DNA from 4 places in the Streptomyces sp. NPDC050264 genome. Region 3 is predicted to be linked to each of the others. Evidence: riboswitches for the same ligand, from Rfam matches in the RefSeq annotation. Region 3 holds a riboswitch; each other region holds the start of a gene.

Evidence for each region. Region 3 has a riboswitch for cyclic di-AMP ahead of AB0J02_RS34710 (M23 family metallopeptidase). Riboswitches for the same ligand answer to the same signal wherever they lie in the genome.
Region 1: another riboswitch for cyclic di-AMP. It lies ahead of AB0J02_RS35375 (M23 family metallopeptidase); the one in region 3 lies ahead of AB0J02_RS34710 (M23 family metallopeptidase).
Region 2: another riboswitch for cyclic di-AMP. It lies ahead of AB0J02_RS04845 (LysM peptidoglycan-binding domain-containing M23 family metallopeptidase); the one in region 3 lies ahead of AB0J02_RS34710 (M23 family metallopeptidase).
Region 4: another riboswitch for cyclic di-AMP. It lies ahead of AB0J02_RS18765 (transglycosylase family protein); the one in region 3 lies ahead of AB0J02_RS34710 (M23 family metallopeptidase).

The regions. Positions count from the first base shown of each region.
Region 1 is NZ_JBFAKV010000026.1:119,631-124,051, reverse strand. It holds gene AB0J02_RS35385 (PrsW family intramembrane metalloprotease) at 1-126, shown strand, start outside; gene AB0J02_RS35380 (aldo/keto reductase) at 198-1,151, opposite strand; gene AB0J02_RS35375 (M23 family metallopeptidase) at 1,218-2,258, opposite strand; cyclic di-AMP (ydaO/yuaA leader) riboswitch at 2,270-2,428, opposite strand; gene AB0J02_RS35370 (PP2C family protein-serine/threonine phosphatase) at 2,673-3,770, opposite strand; tRNA gene AB0J02_RS35365 (tRNA-Met) at 3,934-4,007, opposite strand; gene AB0J02_RS35360 (hypothetical protein) at 4,202-4,421, shown strand, end outside.
Region 2 is NZ_JBFAKV010000002.1:471,405-475,825, reverse strand. It holds gene AB0J02_RS04850 (SGNH/GDSL hydrolase family protein) at 1-212, opposite strand, end outside; gene AB0J02_RS04845 (LysM peptidoglycan-binding domain-containing M23 family metallopeptidase) at 334-1,086, opposite strand; cyclic di-AMP (ydaO/yuaA leader) riboswitch at 1,090-1,275, opposite strand; gene AB0J02_RS04840 (tyrosine-protein phosphatase) at 1,642-2,439, shown strand; gene AB0J02_RS04835 (DUF6126 family protein) at 2,446-2,619, opposite strand; gene AB0J02_RS04830 (XRE family transcriptional regulator) at 2,612-3,247, opposite strand; gene AB0J02_RS04825 (aspartate aminotransferase family protein) at 3,320-4,421, opposite strand, start outside.
Region 3 is NZ_JBFAKV010000025.1:139,600-144,020, reverse strand. It holds gene AB0J02_RS34725 (GNAT family N-acetyltransferase) at 1-961, opposite strand, end outside; gene AB0J02_RS34720 (HPr family phosphocarrier protein) at 1,139-1,420, shown strand; gene AB0J02_RS34715 (GntR family transcriptional regulator) at 1,624-2,310, opposite strand; gene AB0J02_RS34710 (M23 family metallopeptidase) at 2,534-3,322, opposite strand; cyclic di-AMP (ydaO/yuaA leader) riboswitch at 3,335-3,499, opposite strand; gene AB0J02_RS34705 (pitrilysin family protein) at 3,749-4,421, opposite strand, start outside.
Region 4 is NZ_JBFAKV010000009.1:258,087-262,507, forward strand. It holds gene AB0J02_RS18760 (transglycosylase family protein) at 1-990, shown strand, start outside; cyclic di-AMP (ydaO/yuaA leader) riboswitch at 1,172-1,319, shown strand; gene AB0J02_RS18765 (transglycosylase family protein) at 1,324-2,028, shown strand; gene eno (phosphopyruvate hydratase) at 2,301-3,587, shown strand; gene AB0J02_RS18775 (septum formation initiator family protein) at 3,705-4,199, shown strand; gene AB0J02_RS18780 (DUF501 domain-containing protein) at 4,259-4,421, shown strand, end outside.

The DNA.
Region 1 (4,421 bases), on a different contig from region 3:
CGCGGCTACGCGCGCTCCGCGCTCGCGTACGCCTCGCGGATCGCGGCCCCGGTGTGGCTGCCGCCGATGTACGCAGGGCCGGGGCCGATGCCCCAGGGCCCCGCGTACAACCCGTACCGCTCCTAGGGGCCTGTCTTCGAACTCCCCTCTGCCCGGCCACGCCCTCCGGGCGACGAGGGGAGTTCGAAGACAGGCCCCTAGGCGGAGGCGTCCGTGAGGCGGCCGAGCTCCGCGTCCGTCAGCTCCAGGTCGGCCACCGCGAGGAGCGCGGGCAGCTGCTCGACCGTGCGCGCGGACGCGATCGGCGCCGCCACGGTGGGCTGCGCGGCGAGCCAGGCCAGGGCGACCGTGGCGATCTCGGCGCCGCGGGCCTCCGCGATCGCGTCGAGGGCGGTCAGCACCTTCTGCCCGCGCTCGGTCTCCAGGTGCTTGGCCGCACCCCCGGCCCGCGCGCTGTCGACCGTGACGCCCGGCCGGTACTTCCCGGTCAGGAAGCCGGAGGCGAGCGCGTAGTACGGGACGGCGGCGAGCCCCGCGCGGGAGGCGATGTCCTGCCGGGCGCCCTCGTACGTGTCGCGGGAGACGAGGTTGTAGTGGGGCTGGATCGCGACGTACCGGGCGAGGCCCTCGCGGTCGGAGAAGTCGAGGGACTCCTGCAGGCGCTCGGGCGAGATGTTCGACGCGGCGATGGAACGCACCTTGCCCGCCTTCACCAGCTCGTCGAGCGCGCCGATGATCTCCTCGACGGGGATCGTCTCGTCGTCGAAGTGCGTGTAGTACAGGTCGATGCGGTCGGTGCCCAGGCGCTTGAGGGAGGCGTCGGCGGCGGCCTTGATGTTGGGGCCGCGCAGGCCCCGGAAGTCGGGGTGCCGGGCGACCTTGGTGGCGATGACGACGTCGTCACGGTTGCCGCGGGCCTTGAGCCACTTGCCGATGACGGTCTCCGACTCGCCGCCCTCGTTGCCCTCGATCCAGGCCGAGTACGAGTCTGCCGTGTCGATGAAGTTGCCGCCGCCGGCGGTGTAGGCGTCGAGCACCGCGAAGGAGGCGGCCTCGTCGGCGGTCCAGCCGAACACGTTCCCCCCGAGGGAGAGCGGGAAGACCTCCAGATCGGAGGAGCCGAGCTTGCGCAGAGAGGGAGAAGAAGTCATTCGTCGTTCAACGCCCCTACGGAACCCGCTATTCCATCGACGGTGTTCCGCAGGGACGGACCGGACTCAGGGCGTGAGGCCCTTGCCGCGCAGCCACGCCGCCGGGTCGATGCCGGTGGCGTCCCCGCCGGGGTGGACCTCCAGGTGCAGGTGGGGTCCGGTGACGTTGCCGGTGGCGCCCACGCGCCCGATGACGTCGCCGGTGGAGACCTTCTGCCCGGCGCTGACGTTGACCGAGGACTGGTGGCAGAACCACAGCTCGGTGCCGTCGTCGAGGGTGATGATCGTGCGGTAGCCGTACGCGCCCGCCCAGCCGGCCTCGGTGACGGTGCCGCTGTGGACGGCGTAGATCGGCGTACCGGTGGAGGCCGCGAAGTCCAGGCCCGTGTGGTAGCCGGAGGACCACATGGCTCCGGGCTGCCCGAAGGTGCCGGTGATCGTGTACGAGGCGACGGGGAGCTTGAAGCTCTTGGCCAGCTTGGCGAGCCGCTCGGCCTCGGCCTTCTTCTTGGCCTCCGCCTCCGCCTTCTTCTTGTCGGCAGCGGCCTTGGCCTCGGCCTTCTCCTGCTTTGCCGATGCCTCCTCGGCTGCCTGCTTGGCGGCGGCCTCCTCGGCGGCGGCCTGCGCCGTGGCGTCGGCGGCGTCCTGCTGGGTCTCGGCCTGCTGCATGATGCGGGCCCGCAGCGTCTCGCCCGCGTCCGACTGCCCGTTGCTCATCGTGGTGAGCGGGCTGGCCGAGGACGCTCCGGACGAGGAGTCGGAACCGCCGGATATGAGCGCGCCCACGCCGGGCAGCGACTTGGCCTCGGGCAGCGAGTCCTTGACGGCGGAGAGGTCGGGCATGGAGATGTGGACCGCGGGCTTGCCGCCCTGCGCGCTGGCGATGCCGCCCGCGCCGACGGCGGCGATCACGCCGACGCCGAGGACCGTGGAGCTGCGCGCGAGCCCACCGCGCTGCCGGGCTACGCGGTGTTTGCCGCGGACGGGACGGACGGACTCCTCGGTGGGATTCCACTCCTCCCAGCTCTCCTGCTCGACACCGAACCCGCCATCGGCGGGCTCGGCGGAGAATGCGGAGAACTCGGGGGCAGGACGGTTCGACGCCACGGGGGCGCTCTCCTTTCCTTCCTTCTCGCCTACCGGGTTAGCTGACGGGTTCGGAGCAGGAAGGTCTCCTACGAGCACGGCCCGACGCCCGAAAAACGTCGGAACGATGCCTGATTCACCCCAAGTTGGTGGTTCCCCGGCTCCCTTGCGGGATTAAGCGTGTGCGCACGGAGCCGTCGCTTGTGACGGCTGGGACGACCGCGCTGCGTTATCGAACGTTAATAGACAGCAGACAGTAATTCCAAGCCGTTCCCATTGATCGTTCACGTTCACGGCCGGGACTTAACGGGGCACCAGTGGGCGGAATCGGGCGAGTTGACCGTCGGTTTTGACGCACGCCAAACCCGCCCGTTTCTGACGTAGTGTCAATTGTTATGCGCAGCGGTGTCGTCCGGTCACCGCTCGTGACATTGATCAAGGACGCCGTACGGCGAGCAGCGCCATGTCGTCGGAGGCGCCGCCCCCGGTGTGCAGGCGCACCTCTTCGGCCAGGGTCGCGAGGAGCTCCCCCGGCCCCGGGAAGAGGCGCCCGGCGAGCCGGGTCGCGGGGTCGTAGAAGACGCCCTTCGCGTTGCGCGCCTCGGAGAGCCCGTCGGTGTAGAGCAGCAGCGTCGCCGCGGGCGGGAACCTGGCCTCGGTGGCCCGGTCCGGCCAGGAACCGAGCTCGCCCAGGCCGAGCGGCAGCGCCGCCTCGGCCGGCTCGACCACCTGGACCGTGCCGTCCTCGAGCAGCACGATCGGCTCGGGATGGCCGCGGTTGAGGATGCGCAGGAGGTCGCCGCCGTGCGGGATCTCGGCGAGCACCGCGGTGGTGAAGCCCTCGAAGTCGTCGATGCCGCGGCGCCGCCCGCCCTCCCGGGCCAGCGCCCGCTCCAGGCGCTGGGCGACCGCCTCCAGGCTGCCCTCCTGCTCGGCGGCCTCCCGGAACGCGCCGATGACGACGGCCACGGCGGCGACCGCGCCCATGCCCTTGCCGCGCACATCCCCGACGACGAGCCGCACGCCGTGCGGAGTGTCCTGCACCGCGTACAGGTCACCGCCGATGAACGCGTCGGCCTGCGCCGCCTCGTACCGGGCCGCGATGGCCAGGCCGCCGATCCGCCCGGCAGGCTCCGGCAACACCGCGAGCTGGGCCGCCTCCGCGATCTGCCGCGCGGAGGCGAGCTGCTCGTCGCCGCGGCGCACGATCCGGTTGATGAAGCAGGCCAGGACGCACACCGTGGCCACGGTGGCCATCTCGGTGTAGACGTCGGAGTGGAACGAGTACCGGAGGTGTACGGCGACGATGGCGCCGATCGACACGACCCCGGCCATGATCGTGCTGCCCAGCGAGAAGAACGGGGCGACGACCAGGGGCGCGGCGCTGAACAGCGGGGAGCCGGCGAATCCGGACGGGGTGAAATATTCGTAGACCGCACCGCCCGTGATCATCAACAGGGGCAGCACGCGGAGAAAGGCACGCGTGGCGACGGAATCAGCCCCGAGCCCGTGCCGCCCTCCTCGCTGCCCCACCACTAGTCTCCCGCCACGTCCGCGGCCGATATACGGCGTCTCACCAAGGGTTCCCGCAAGGGGGGCCAGGGGCGAGCATTACTGCTCCGTCCGGGTGAAACCCGTAAAGGCCCGCAAACAGAACGAGGCCGGAATCTCGAAAGATTCCGGCCTCGGACTTCAGTAGCGGGGACAGGATTTGAACCTGCGACCTCTGGGTTATGAGCCCAGCGAGCTACCGAGCTGCTCCACCCCGCGTCGATGAATGCAACTCTACGCCATCAGGGACGACGAAAGCCAATCGCCTCCGTGACCGCGCCCGTGCCCTCCGCCGCTCCGCCTCCGAGCGGTCTGTCGCACGCCCTGTCGCACGGCCGCCCGGCATTTAGACCTGTCGAGTGGGGGGCTTCCTCGTCCCGTGTCCGCCGTGTCTTGCACGCAGTTATGAAGACATGACCTCAACTCGACGAGCCATCACCGCTGTCCTGATCGCAGTCGGCGCCACCGCGATCGCCGCACCGGCCGCGGGCGCCGCCACGCTGCCCCATTCGTCCGGCAACGCCATCTCCCCCACCGCGACCCTCGACGCGGTCTCCACCATGGCCGTCCCGGCCTCGCACCGCGACGAGGTGCCCCGTACGGCCGAGCAGCTCCAAGGCCTCAACCAGCTGA
Region 2 (4,421 bases), on a different contig from region 3:
ATCTGGTCGATGAGCTTGCCGCGCACGGCGAGGTTCGCGTACTGGAAGGTGTCCTCGGCCACGCGGTCGTCCAGGAGGACGGCGAGCCGGTCGGCCCACCCCACGAAGCTGCCGTCCGGCCCGGGGTCCCCGACGCCTTCGGTGAAGCTGTCCCCCACCGCCGCGTAGGACCGAATCGTGCCGCCGCTGAATGATCTCGATTCGTTTGCCACGACCACACATCTTTCACCCTCGGGTGTGGCCTACGCGACCGTAACCAGGGGTTGACGAGCGGTGAGAAAACGCACTCGGCTCCCGGGGAATAACCCGGGAGCCGATCGGATCGCGCTCGAATCAGATCGAGACGCCGTGCTCGCGCAGGTACGCCAGCGGGTCGACGTCCGAGCCGTAGCTCGGGGACGTACGGATCTCGAAGTGCAGGTGCGGGCCGGTCACGTTGCCGGTGGCGCCGGAGAGGCCGATCTGCTGGCCCGCGGTCACGGTCTGCCCCGCGGAGACGCCGAGCGAGGACATGTGGGCGTACTGGGAGTAGCGGCCGTCGGCGTGCTGGATGACGACCTCGTTGCCGTAGGCGCCGTCCCAGCCGGCCGAGACGACGGTGCCGGCGCCGACCGCCTTGATGGCGGTGCCGGTGGGCACGACAAAGTCGGTGCCGGTGTGGTAGCCGCTGGACCACATGGAACCGGACGAGTGGTACGGCGTGCCGATGGAGCCGTCGACGGGCTTCACGAAGTCCGCGGTGCTGCTCGCCCGGGAGGCCGAGGCGGTGCTCGCGGCCGCGCCGTTCAGGGTGAGCTTCATGCCCGGCTTGATGACGCCCGCGTCGGAGCCGACGACGTCCTTGTTGGCGTCGTACAGCTTCTGCCAGCCGCCGTCGACGTTCTGCGCGTCGGCGATCTTCGAGAGCGTGTCACCGGACTTGACGGTGTACGTCTTCGCGTCGGTCGAGGCGGAGTCGGTCGCCGCGTGGGCGCCGGTGGCACCGATGAGCGGCAGGGCGAGCGCGGCGCCACCGGCCGACGCGACGGCGGCGGCGCGGGTGACGCGCTGGGACTTGGGGCGGCGGTGCTTTCCCTTGGCGGGCATGACGAGTTTCCTCTCCGTCGCCTACGAGGTGAGCTGTCGGGTTCGGGCTGGAGCTGCCCGGCCGGGCCCTTTCACGGACACGACTTCACCCCTAGCCGCATGGGGAATTCCCTCGGCGGCGCACTGCCTGTGGGTCCCCCGTTCCTGCCGTCACGGGTCGTTGTTCGGAATTCCGGGCGGTGGCAGGACTAGGCGTTCCGTCCGGAGTGAGTGGCGACCGTAAGGCAGCGCGAAAGGCGGTGACAAGCGCCGAAATCACCTCTGGGTCCGCTTTCTTGATCGTCTGGGCGTTTTCTGTGTCACCCTGCGTCGACTCAGGGGCTTTGCCGGCGCCTTACTTTCAGGAATTCAGAGGAAGAGAATTTCCGGCGGCCACCACGGACCGTTACGGCTATGAGCCTGCTCACGCGCCTGTACCCAATGTCCCTTTATTTACGGACGGTTGATGTGAAGTATGAGCAAAACGGACAGATGGTTTACTCGGGAACCCGTGTCGTATCGTCAGGAGCGCGTCCGCCGGCGAGCGACGCCGGAGCCCGACCGGGAGGAGCCCCCGTGACACAGCACGCCCCGTCCACCGAGCCCGAGCTGTCCGGAGTGCGCAACTTCCGCGATGTGGGCGGTCTCCCGACCGTGGACGGCCGGCGCGTGCGTCCGGGCGTGCTCTACCGCAGCGGCCATCTCGCCCACGCCACCGCCGAGGACGCGGCGTTCCTCGCCGGGCTCGGCCTGCACACCGTCTTCGACTTCCGCAACGCCGCGGACCAGCGCCTCGAGGGCGCCGACGTCGAACTGCCGGGCGTGCGCAATGTGAACCTGCCGCTGACCGACCCCGCCGACGGCGCCGAGTTCTGGCAGATGGTCCGCGACGGGGACATAGACCAGCTGCGCACCCTCCTGTCCGAAGGCCGCGCGGCGAACCGCATGATCACGTCGTACCGCTCGATCATCTCCCTGCGCACCGCCGAGCACAGCCGCGTGCTGCACGCGCTCGCCGAGGACAGCGTGCCCGCCCTGATGCACTGCGCGGCGGGCAAGGACCGCGCGGGCCTGTCGATCGCGGTGACGCTGCTCGCCGTCGGCGTGGAGCGCGACGCCATCGAGACGGACTACCTGGAGTCGAACGCGAAGCACCGCCGCTACAAGGTGCGCCGCAGCAGCGCGGCGAGCGACGCCTACTCCCCCGAGGTCATGGAGTTGCTCAGCCCGCTCTTCGACGCCCGCGCCGCCTACCTGCACGCGGCCTTCGAGACCATCGAGCAGACCTGGGGCGGCGCGGACCGCTACTTCGAAGAGGGTCTGGGGCTCACCGCGGCCGACCGCGACCGGCTGCGCGAGCGCCTCCTCGTCTGAGCCGCGCTACTGGCCCCCGCCCAGCGTGAACAGCAGGTAGACGAAGGCGGCGAAGGCATGTCCCGCGAAGACGTACACGAGGACCCGCACCCAGATACCGCGCGGCAGCTTGTCCTCGATGTCCCGCCGGGCGGGCTGTTCCCCGGCGCCGTGCTCGGTCGCGTCACTCACGTCAGCCATGTCGGGCCTCCCGGATCGGACCGGCCGCGGGGCCGAGGCACAGCGCGGCGGTCGGGCTCTGCAGCAGGGTGTGTACGAACAGGAGCTCGGCCCCGCCCCGGTCCGCGGCGGCGATCCGGTGCGGGGTGAGCGAGTCGAAGTGCGCGCTGTCCCCGGGGTCGAGCCGGTAGGACGTGTCCCCGAGGCGCAGTCGCAGCCGCCCTTCGAGGGCGTAGAGCCACTCCTCGCCGGGGTGCACGCGCACGATGTCGCCCTGCGATCCGTACGGCACGTGGACCCGCAGGGCCTGCATGCCGCGGCCGGGAGAACCCGCCTGGAAGTACGTCCAGCCGCCGGCCTCGGTCGCCTCCATGGCGTCGGCCCGGACCACGGCGTCGCGGTCGGCGGGGGTCTCGCCGAGCAGTTCGGAGACCGTCGTACCGTAGATACGGGCAAGGGCGAGCAGCATCGGCAGCGACGGCTGCCGCTGCCCGGTCTCCAGACGCGACAGATGCGCCGGTGACAGGCCCGCGGAGCGGGCGGCGACCTCCAGGGTGAGGGCGGCGCGGCGGCGCAGGGCACGCAGCTGGGGCGCGACGGCGGGCAGCTCCGGGGGTTCCGGTGCCTCCTCCGGGAGGGCAGGACTCATACGGTCGATTCAGCCAGAGCCCTGCCCGAGGGGCAAATTTATTGCCCCGGAGGCAAATCCGACGAGCTGCGGTCAGCGGTTGGCGACCGCCTGCTTGATCAGGGTCTTGCCGAAGTCCCACATCAGCCCGCCACCGCTGTGCGCGTCGTCCATCACGGCGGTGAACGCCTCCACGAACCGCTCGACGTCGGCCTCGTCCACCACCAGCGGCGGGATCAGCTTGATGACTTCGAGGTGGTCGCCGGAGACCTGCGTGAGGATCCGGTGCTTCTGCAGCAGCGGCACGACCACCATCTGCGCGAACAGGCCCTTGCGCGCGGCCTGCAGCATGGCCCAACGGCTGCGCAGTTTCAGGGACTTGGGCCTGCCGAACTCGATGCCGATCATCAGGCCGCGGCCGCGGACGTCGCTGAGCAGCTCGTAGCGGTCGATGAGGGCGGTGAGCCGCGCCGTCAGCAGCTCGCCCATGGCGCGGGCGTTCGCGACGGTCTCCTCGCCCTCCATGACGGACAGGACGGCGAGCCCGGCGGCCATGGCCTGCGCGTTCGCCCCGAAGCTCGCCGAGTGGACGAGGACCCGGTCCATGGACGAGTAGACCTTCTTGAAGATCCAGTCCTTGCCGAGCGTCGCGCCGACCGGCACGTACCCGCCGGACAGCGCCTTGGCCACGCAGACGAGGTCCGGCTCGACACCGTCCTCGTGCTGGTACGCGTAGAAGTCGCCGGTGCGGCCGAGGCCGGTCTGCACCTCGTCCGCGATGAGCAGCGCCTTGTGCTGGTGCAGGAGGTCCTGCGCGGCCCGCAGATAACCGGGCGGCGACTCGTGCACGCCCTTGCCCTGGATCGGTTCGACGATGAGCGCCGCGACGTCGCCCTTCTTCAACTCCCTTGCCAGCGCGTCGAGATCGCCGAGCGGCACGGCCGTGTCGGGCAGCAGCGGCGCGAAGCCGTCCCGGAAGCCGTCCTCGCCGTTGACCGACAGCGAGCCGGTGGTCAGCCCGTGGAAGGCGTGCGAGCAGAAGAGGACGCGGGGCTTCCCGGTCGCGTAGCGGGCGAACTTCAGCGCGGTCTCCACCGCCTCCGTCCCGCTGTTGCCGAAGAACACCCGGTCCAGGTGCGGGCTGTGCGTCAGCAGCTTCTCGGCGAGCAGGCCCGGCAGCGGCTGGCAGTCGAAC
Region 3 (4,421 bases):
GTCGCTCGCGGCCTTCGGCGCCGCTCTCCGCGTATCCGGCGGAGACCACGATCAGTCCCTGTACGCCGCGTGCACCGCATTCGGCGACGACCTCGGGCACGTGTGGCGCGGGGACGGCCACAACGGCCAGGTCGACCTGCTCGGCGGGGTCGATGTCGCGTACGCACCGGTGGGCGGGAACGCCGTCGACCTCGGTCAGGTCCTCGGGGAACGCCTTGTTCACCGCATACAGGCGGCCCGTGAAACCCGCGTCCTTCAGGTTGTCGAGAACGCTGCGACCCACTCCTCCGGGGGTGCGCCCCACGCCGATCACCGCGACGGAGCCGGGCGCGAGGAGCCTCTGCACGGAGCGGGCCTCGGCGCGCTGCTCACGGGCGCGCTGCACCGCGAGGGACGCCTCTGTGGGCTCCAGGTCGAACTCCAGGCGGACCACGCCGTCCTCGAAGCTGCGCTTCTGTGTGTACCCGGCGTCCGTGAACACCTTGATCATCTTGGTGTTGGCGGGCAGCACCTCGGCGGCGAAGCGGCGGATGCCTCGCTCGCGGGCGACGGCGGCGACGTGTTCCAGAAGGGCGGATGCCACACCCCGTCCCTGATGGGCGTCCTGAACGAGGAAGGCGACCTCGGCCTCGTCGGCGGGCGCGGAGGCGGGCCGGCCGTGCGCGTCGATCCGGTCGTAGCGGACGGTCGCGATGAACTCCCCGCCCACTGTGGCGGCGAGCCCCACACGGTCCACATAGTCGTGATGGGTGAAGCGGTGCACGTCCTTGTCGGACAGGCGCGGGTAGGGCGCGAAGAAGCGGTAGTACTTCGACTCGTCCGAGACCTGCTCGTAGAAGCTCGTCAGGCGCTCGGCGTCCTCGGTGGTGATCGGCCTGATCCGGGCGGTGCCGCCGTCGCGCAGCACCACGTCGGCCTCCCAGTGGGCGGGGTAGGCATGCCGGTCCGACGGGGTCTCCATGCCGCAAGAGTAGGGCCGGGCGCCGACAGTCGTACGGGTCGCGTCCCGCGCGCGTGGGAGGCAGGCTATGGAAGGCCGGAGAGCGGCGCTCTTACGCGGCCGGGTCCGCGGTGAGCATGCTCGGCGGTATGTGAGAATGGTCTAGACAACTGTGAGACACCTGAAGGGCAGCATCACATGGCTGAGCGCCGCGTCAACGTCGGCTGGGCCGAGGGCCTGCACGCCCGACCCGCCTCCATCTTCGTCCGCGCGGCCACGGCGGCCGGCGTCCCCGTGACGATCACCAAGGCCGACGGCAACCCCGTCAACGCCGCCTCCATGCTCGCGGTGCTCGGCCTGGGTGCCCAGGGAGGCGAGGAGATCGTCCTGGCCTCCGACGCCGAGGGCGCGGACGCCGCGCTCGACCGTCTGGCGAAGCTGGTCTCCGAGGGCCTCGAGGAGCTCCCCGAGACCGTCTGATCCCTGCAGTCCGGCGGAGCCGTGCGATTTCCCCGAGGGGCGCGCGGCTCCGCCGTTTGGCATTCGGGCAGCATTACAGGGAATTCACGCGCGCCGGTTCGGACATCGGAATTACACCGCGCCGACCGTCAATAATCTGGGCAGCCGAATACGCTCCGCGGCCATTCAGTGAATACCGCACTTCTTTGTATACGACTCCCCTGTTAATGACGGAGCCCCGCCGTGTTTACGGCATGTTGCGAAGTCCTCACACGCTCGCCCGCATGGGGAACGCGCAGCCGGTGGGCCGTCGTGGCGCGCTCCGTGTGCGCAGCGGTCAGGGCGCGGGCGCGCTCGGCGTCGCCACGGGCCACCGCGTCCACGATGGCGCCGTGCTCGGCCCAGGACTCGGCCGGCCGGCTCGGGCTCTCCACGGCGTACATCCAAGCGATCTTGTGCCGGAGCTGGGTGAGCAGGGTGATCAGGCCGGGGCTGCCGGAGGCCTGCGCGAGGGTCTCGTGGAACCAGCCGCCCAGAGAGCGCAGATCCTCGCTCTGACCACGCCTGGAACGCTCCTGGCCCAGCCTGACGAGGCCGCGCAGGACTTTGAGATGGGCCTCGGTGCGGCGCTGTGCGGCGCGTGCGGCGCCCAGGGGTTCGAGCATCATGCGGATCTCCAGGAGGTCGGCCGCCTCCTGCTCGGTGGGCTCCGCCACGCACGCGCCCGCATGGCGCCGCGTGACGACGAAGCCCTCGGCCTCCAGGGTGCGCAGCGCCTCGCGGACCGGCACGCGCGAGACCCCGTAGCGGCGCGCGAGCAGTTCCTCGGTCAGCTTGCCGCCGCGCTCGTAGACACCCGCGACGATGTCGTCGCGGATCGCCGTGCATACCGAGTGCGCGGGAATGCGCATGACCCGACCTCCGTCTTAATCCCCGCGAAAAACGCGGTCGATCGACGCTTGTGCAAGCGCGATGGGCACCCGTTCGGCGCGCTTGCCCAGTGACTCTATTCCACCGTTCATGAATTTCCGACGGGAGGTCGGAATCCATGGATATTTTTTGGCCAGAAACGGTTCACGCACGCGAAAGCCCCGGCTCGATGAGCCGGGGCTTTCGCGTGGTGTCGCGGAGACGTCAGACGTTCACTCCGTGGGAGCGCAGGTACGCGACGGGGTCCATGTCCGATCCGTACTCGGCGGTCGTGCGGGCCTCGAAGTGAAGGTGCGGGCCCGTGGCGTTGCCAGTGGCACCGGAGAGGGCTATCTGCTGTCCGGGGGTGACCGCCTGGCCGACGGAGACACCGATGGACGACAGGTGACCGTACTGGGTGAACGTGCCGTCGTTCATCTTGATCACGACGTTGTTGCCGTACGCGCCGCCCCAGCCGGCTTCGACGACAGTGCCGGAGCCGACGGCGTGCACCGAAGTGCCGCTCGCCGCGTGGAAGTCGATGCCGGTGTGGCTGCCGGAGGACCACAGGCCACTGCTCGCCTTGTAGGCGGTGGAGACGTAGGAACCGGAGATCGGCGCCACGAAGGTGTTGAGGCGCTTGCGCTCGGCCTCACGGGCGGCGCGCTCCTTGGCCTCGCGCTCCTTCTTGGCCTTCGCCTCGGCCTCGCGCTTGGCCTCCTCGGCCTTCTTCTTGGCCTCGGCTTCGGCCTTCTTCTTGGCGGCGGCCTCGTCGGCGGCCTTCTTCTGTGCGACTGCCTGCGCGTCGATCTGGGCGGCCAGGGAGTCGCCGATGGCGATGGCCTGCGTCAGTCCGTTCTGCTCGGGGACCGCGTTGTCGGCGGCGAGAGCCGGGGCGGCAAGGCCGCCGATGACACCGGTCGTGGTGAGGGCCGCGACTCCGGCGACCTGCGCGGTGGTACGCGTGAGACGGCTCGGGCGACGGTGCTTCCCGGTGGCACGGGTGAACGCCATGTAGTGGCTGATCCTTTCCTTCCCTCTCGCCTACCGGGTTAGCTGACGGGTTCGGAGCAGGAAGGTCTCCTACGGGCTCCCTCCCCTTACGGGAAGAGCGCCCGATTCACCCCAGGGACTGCGGTGGGTCCCCGGCTCCCCTGGCTCGCGCCGTGGGGGACTCGGCGATGACTGTCCGGTGTCGCGGGCGCGACGCGTGTCTGGCGAACAGCCGGACCGACGCTAAGCGGAACATCTTTTCAGCAACAAACGGATCCTGTGTTTTGTAGTGCACGCCACAGGGCAGACAGGCAACCTCCGCCCCAATTCGGACATAAGAGATCCATGGTCGATCGGGGACGAACGTGCGCGCCAGCACGAAGCCCCGGTGACCGCTGCTCGAGTTCCAGCGGCCTCCGGGGCTTCGTACGACGTACGGGAGTGCGGTCAGCCGGTGACCACCGTCACCTCGCCGATACCGAGGGCCCTGACGGGCTCCTCGATCTGCGCGGCGTCGCCCACCAGGATCGTCACCAGACGGTCCGCCGGGAAGGCGCTCACGACGGCCGCGGTGGCCTCCACGGTGCCCGTCTCGGCGAGTTGACGGTACAGCCGGGCCTGGAAGTCGTCCGGCAGCTGCTGCTCGACCTGGTCGGCGAGGGTGCCCGCGACGGCCGCGGCGGTCTCGAACTTGAGCGGGGCCACACCCACCAAGTTCTGCACCGCGGTGTCCCGTTCGGCGTCCGTGAGGCCCTCCGCCGCCAGCGTGCGCAGCACCTTCCAGAGGTCGTCGAGCGCGGGCCCGGTGTTCGGGGTGTCCACGGAGCCGCTGATGGCGAGCATCGCCGCACCCGTCCCGTCCGGCGCGGAACGCAGCACCTGGGCGAAGGAGCGCACACCGTAGGTGTAGCCCTTTTCCTCGCGCAGGACGCGGTCCAGGCGCGAGGTGAGCGTGCCGCCGAGGCAGTACGTGCCGAGGATCTGCGCGGCCCACACACGGTCGTGCTTGTCGGGCCCGATGCGGCCGATGAGCAGCTGTGTCTGCACCGCTCCCGGGCGGTCCACGACGATGACCCGGCCGGTGTCGTCCGCGGTGACGGGCGGGAGGGGGCGGGGCTCC
Region 4 (4,421 bases), on a different contig from region 3:
GGTCGACACCGTCGCCCCCGTCAGGCCCCTGCTCTCGTCGTCGCCGTCGGCGTCACAGGCAGCGCCATCGCGATCCCGCTGCTCGCCGCGACCAGCGCGAGCGCCGCCTCCACCACCACCTGGGACAAGCTCGCCGAGTGCGAGTCCGGCGGGCAGTGGAGCCTGGACGCGGGCAACGGGTACTACGGCGGACTGCAGTTCACCCAGGAGGTGTGGGAGCAGTACGGCGGCCTCGACTACGCCCCGAGCGCCGACGAGGCCAGCCGCTCGCAGCAGATAGCCGTCGCCGAGAAGGTCCTCGACGCCAAGGGCCCCAACGCCTGGCCGAGCTGCTCGATCGTGGCGGGTCTCACCCAGGGCGACGAGTCGGCCGATGTCGACCCGGGCGCGAGCGTCTCCCCGAAGCCGTCCGAATCGGACGACTCGGCCGATTCGGGAGAGAAGAATCACGACGGGTCGGGCTCGTCCGACCCGTCCGTGGGTATCGACGCGTCGGACGCCCCGTCAGCCGGCAGCTCGGCGGATACCTCGGGTGACACGGCGAGTGGCGACCCCGGCGACGAGGCGAGTGGCGAGGCGAGCGACGGCTCGACCGATGAAGCCGCAGGCGATGACGGCGAAAGCTCCGACAGTGCCGGCAAGCCCGGTCGGTCCGACCCCACTTCCTCCGCGACGCCGTCCCCCTCGGACGCCGCTTCCGGTGAGTCCGGGTCCGACACCGCCGGCCGCCATCGTGGCGACCCCGCCGCCGACGACACCTCCGACTCCCGTACCTCCGACGGGCGGCACGCCTCGCGCGAGGAGGTGCGCACCGGCGGGACGTACACGGTCCGTTCCGGCGACAGTCTCTGGGACATCGCGGACGCTCAGGACGTCCACGGCGGGTGGGATGCGCTCTACGACCTGAACAAGAAGACGGTGGGTTCCGACCCCGACCTCATTCTTCCTGGTCAGAGTCTGGATCTTGGCCTCGAATCGGTCGAAAAGTAGCGGGAGTTCGGGGACGGTTGGGGTGCGTATGTCCACTTTTGCGAGAGTGAGACATGAGTCTCAAACACCCTGATCGTCTTTGAAATCGGGCGGATCGCCTGCTTAACGTCGTCACCGCTCGCCACAGCGGGCCCCGATGGACGTCACGCCGAATCCTGCCGACGTCCGTACGGGAACAGTCGACGCGTCAGCGCCGTAGGCAGGAGCGGGGGACCCAAGGTAAGTGCCGGGAAACCGGCTTGGGGTTAAGCCGCGCACAAGGATGCGCGGCCGGACACTCACTGGTCCGAACCCGACAGCTCACCTCGTAGGCGTCGGTGAGGGGATCTCTCCATGCTGCTTTCCAGCAAGGGCAAGCACCGCCGCCCGTCCAAGGCCGTCCGCGTCGCCACGCTCGCTGGTGTCGCCGGTGCCGCTGTCGCCGTTCCGCTGATGGGTGCCACCTCGGCCTCCGCCGCCTCCACCTCCGAGTGGGACCAGGTCGCGAGCTGCGAGTCCGGTGGCGACTGGTCCATCAACACGGGCAACGGTTACTACGGTGGCCTCCAGTTCTCGTCCTCCACCTGGGCCGCGTACGGCGGCACCTCCTACGCGTCCTCCGCCGACCAGGCGTCCAAGGCGCAGCAGATATCGGTCGCCGAGAAGGTTCTCGCGGCGCAGGGCAAGGGTGCCTGGCCGAGCTGTGGTGTGGGCCTGTCCGGCGCCGACACGAGCAACTCCGCCCCGGCGGACTCCTCGGCGGACTCCTCGCAGCAGTCCCAGCCGCAGCAGCAGGAGCGCTCCGAGTCCTCCACGACGACCCGCTCCGAGCAGCGCGAGCAGCCGCAGCAGCAGGAGTCGAAGAAGGACACCGTCACCACCCCGACCGGCAAGAAGGTCGAGAAGGGCGACGGCGAGTACAAGGTGAAGACCGGCGACACGCTCAGCAAGATCGCCGAGGCGCACGACACCAACTGGCAGAAGGTGTTCAAGCTCAACAAGGACATCGTCAGCAACGCCGACCTGATCTACCCGGGTCAGCAGCTGCACCTGAAGTAAGCCCCCTTCTTATAGGGACTCGCAGGGGGATGTGGACCCGGCATCGGCGGATGCGGGGTCCGGACGCCGCCCCCGTCCCCGCGGGCCGCTCATTTCGGCGACCTCCGTCCCGGCATCCGGGACGGAGGTCGCTGTCTTTGTTCCGTTAAGGAACATTTCGCTGTCGGCGTTGTCCACAGGACGGGCGGTCGGCTGGCCGATGCCTCGGAGCCGGTTACGCTCATGGGTGCGGGCCAAGCCGCCCGCATTGTTGTGTCACATCCCAGAAGGAGATGCTCGTGCCGTCCATCGACGTCGTCGTAGCCCGGGAAATCCTGGACTCCCGAGGCAACCCCACGGTCGAGGTCGAGGTCGGCCTCGACGACGGCAGCACGGGTCGTGCTGCTGTTCCGTCCGGCGCCTCCACCGGTGCCTTCGAGGCCATCGAACTCCGTGACGGTGACCCCAACCGTTACCAGGGCAAGGGCGTCGAGAAGGCCGTCCTCGCCGTCATCGAGCAGATCGGCCCGGAGCTCGTCGGCTACGACGCCACCGAGCAGCGCCTGATCGACCAGGCGATGTTCGACCTGGACGCCACCGACAACAAGGGCTCGCTCGGCGCCAACGCCATCCTGGGCGTCTCCCTCGCCGTCGCGCACGCCGCGTCCGAGGCCAGCGACCTGCCGCTGTTCCGCTACCTCGGTGGCCCGAACGCGCACCTGCTGCCCGTCCCGATGATGAACATCCTGAACGGTGGGTCGCACGCCGACTCCAACGTCGACATCCAGGAGTTCATGATCGCCCCGATCGGCGCGGAGTCCTTCTCCGAGGCGCTGCGCTGGGGCACCGAGGTCTACCACACCCTCAAGAAGGTGCTGAAGACCAAGGGCCTGTCCACCGGTCTCGGCGACGAGGGCGGCTTCGCCCCGAACCTGGAGTCGAACCGCGCGGCCCTCGACCTCATCGTCGAGGCGATCAAGGAGGCCGGCTACATCCCCGGCCAGCAGGTCGCTCTCGCGCTCGACGTCGCCGCCTCCGAGTTCTACAAGGACGGCAAGTACCAGTTCGAGGGCAAGGAGCGGTCCGCCGCCGAGATGACGGAGTACTACGAGGAGCTCGTCTCCGCGTACCCGCTCGTCTCCATCGAGGACCCGCTGTACGAGGACGACTGGGCCGGCTGGACCGTCCTCACCGAGAAGCTCGGCGAGAAGGTCCAGATCGTCGGCGACGACCTGTTCGTCACCAACCCGGAGCGCCTCGCCCGCGGCATCGACGAGAACTCGGCCAACGCCCTGCTCGTCAAGGTCAACCAGATCGGCTCGCTGACCGAGACGCTGGACGCCGTCGAGCTGGCCCAGCGCAACGGGTTCAAGTGCATGATGTCCCACCGCTCCGGCGAGACCGAGGACGTCACCATCGCCGACCTGGCCGTCGCCACGAACTGCGGCCAGATCAAGACCGGCGCCCCGGCCCGCTCCGAGCGTGTCGCCAAGTACAACCAGCTGCTGCGCATCGAGGAGATCCTGGACGACGCGGCGGTCTACGCCGGTCGCTCGGCCTTCCCGCGCTACAAGGGCTGACCCGCCCCCGCGTGAGCCGGTAGTTCCGTACGTCCTCGCACTCGGTCCCGTACCGTGTGCGAGGACGTACGTACGTAGGCAGCCAGACGGGGACCCAGAACGGGGAGGCAACAGGCGATGCCGGGAAAGCTCCGAAGCAGGGGCCACGACGACTCGGCCCGCTTCTCCACGGCCACCCGGCTGCGGCTGCTCGGCGAACAGACCGCGGAGCGCGTCTACCGCTCGCAGAACAAGCGCCAGGCCCGCCGCTCCCGCCTCACGGGCCGCGCGGCGCTGCTCGCCCTCGTCGTCTGCACGCTCGTGGTCGCGCTCGCGTACCCGATAAGGCAGTACGTCTCCCAGCGCGGCGAGATCGAGGATCTGCAGCGTCAGCAGCAGGAGGCCAGGAACCGGGTCGACCGGCTCCGCGACGAGAAGGCCCGCTGGCAGGACGACGCGTACGCCGAGCAGCGGATCCGCGAGCGCCTGCACATGGTGATGCCGGGCGAGACCGGGTACGTGGTGCCCGACGCGCGGTCCACCGCGGCGGACCGCGCCGAGCAGGGCGAGACCGACCGCCCCTGGTACTCGAACGTCTGGGACGGCGTCGACAAGGCCGACCGGGCAAACTGATCCCCGTACCGCCCCGCACACTCGTACCGCCCCCGCATACACCGAAGTGAAAGACAGGCATGGAAACGCCCCCGCCCCAGACCGAGTCCACGGCGCCCACGGACGCCGACATCCGCGCGTTCCAGGAGCAGCTCGGCCGCCCGCCGCGCGGCCTGCGGGCCATCGCGCACCGCTGCCCCTGCGGCAACCCGGATGTCGTCGAGACGGCCCCGCGGCTGGAGG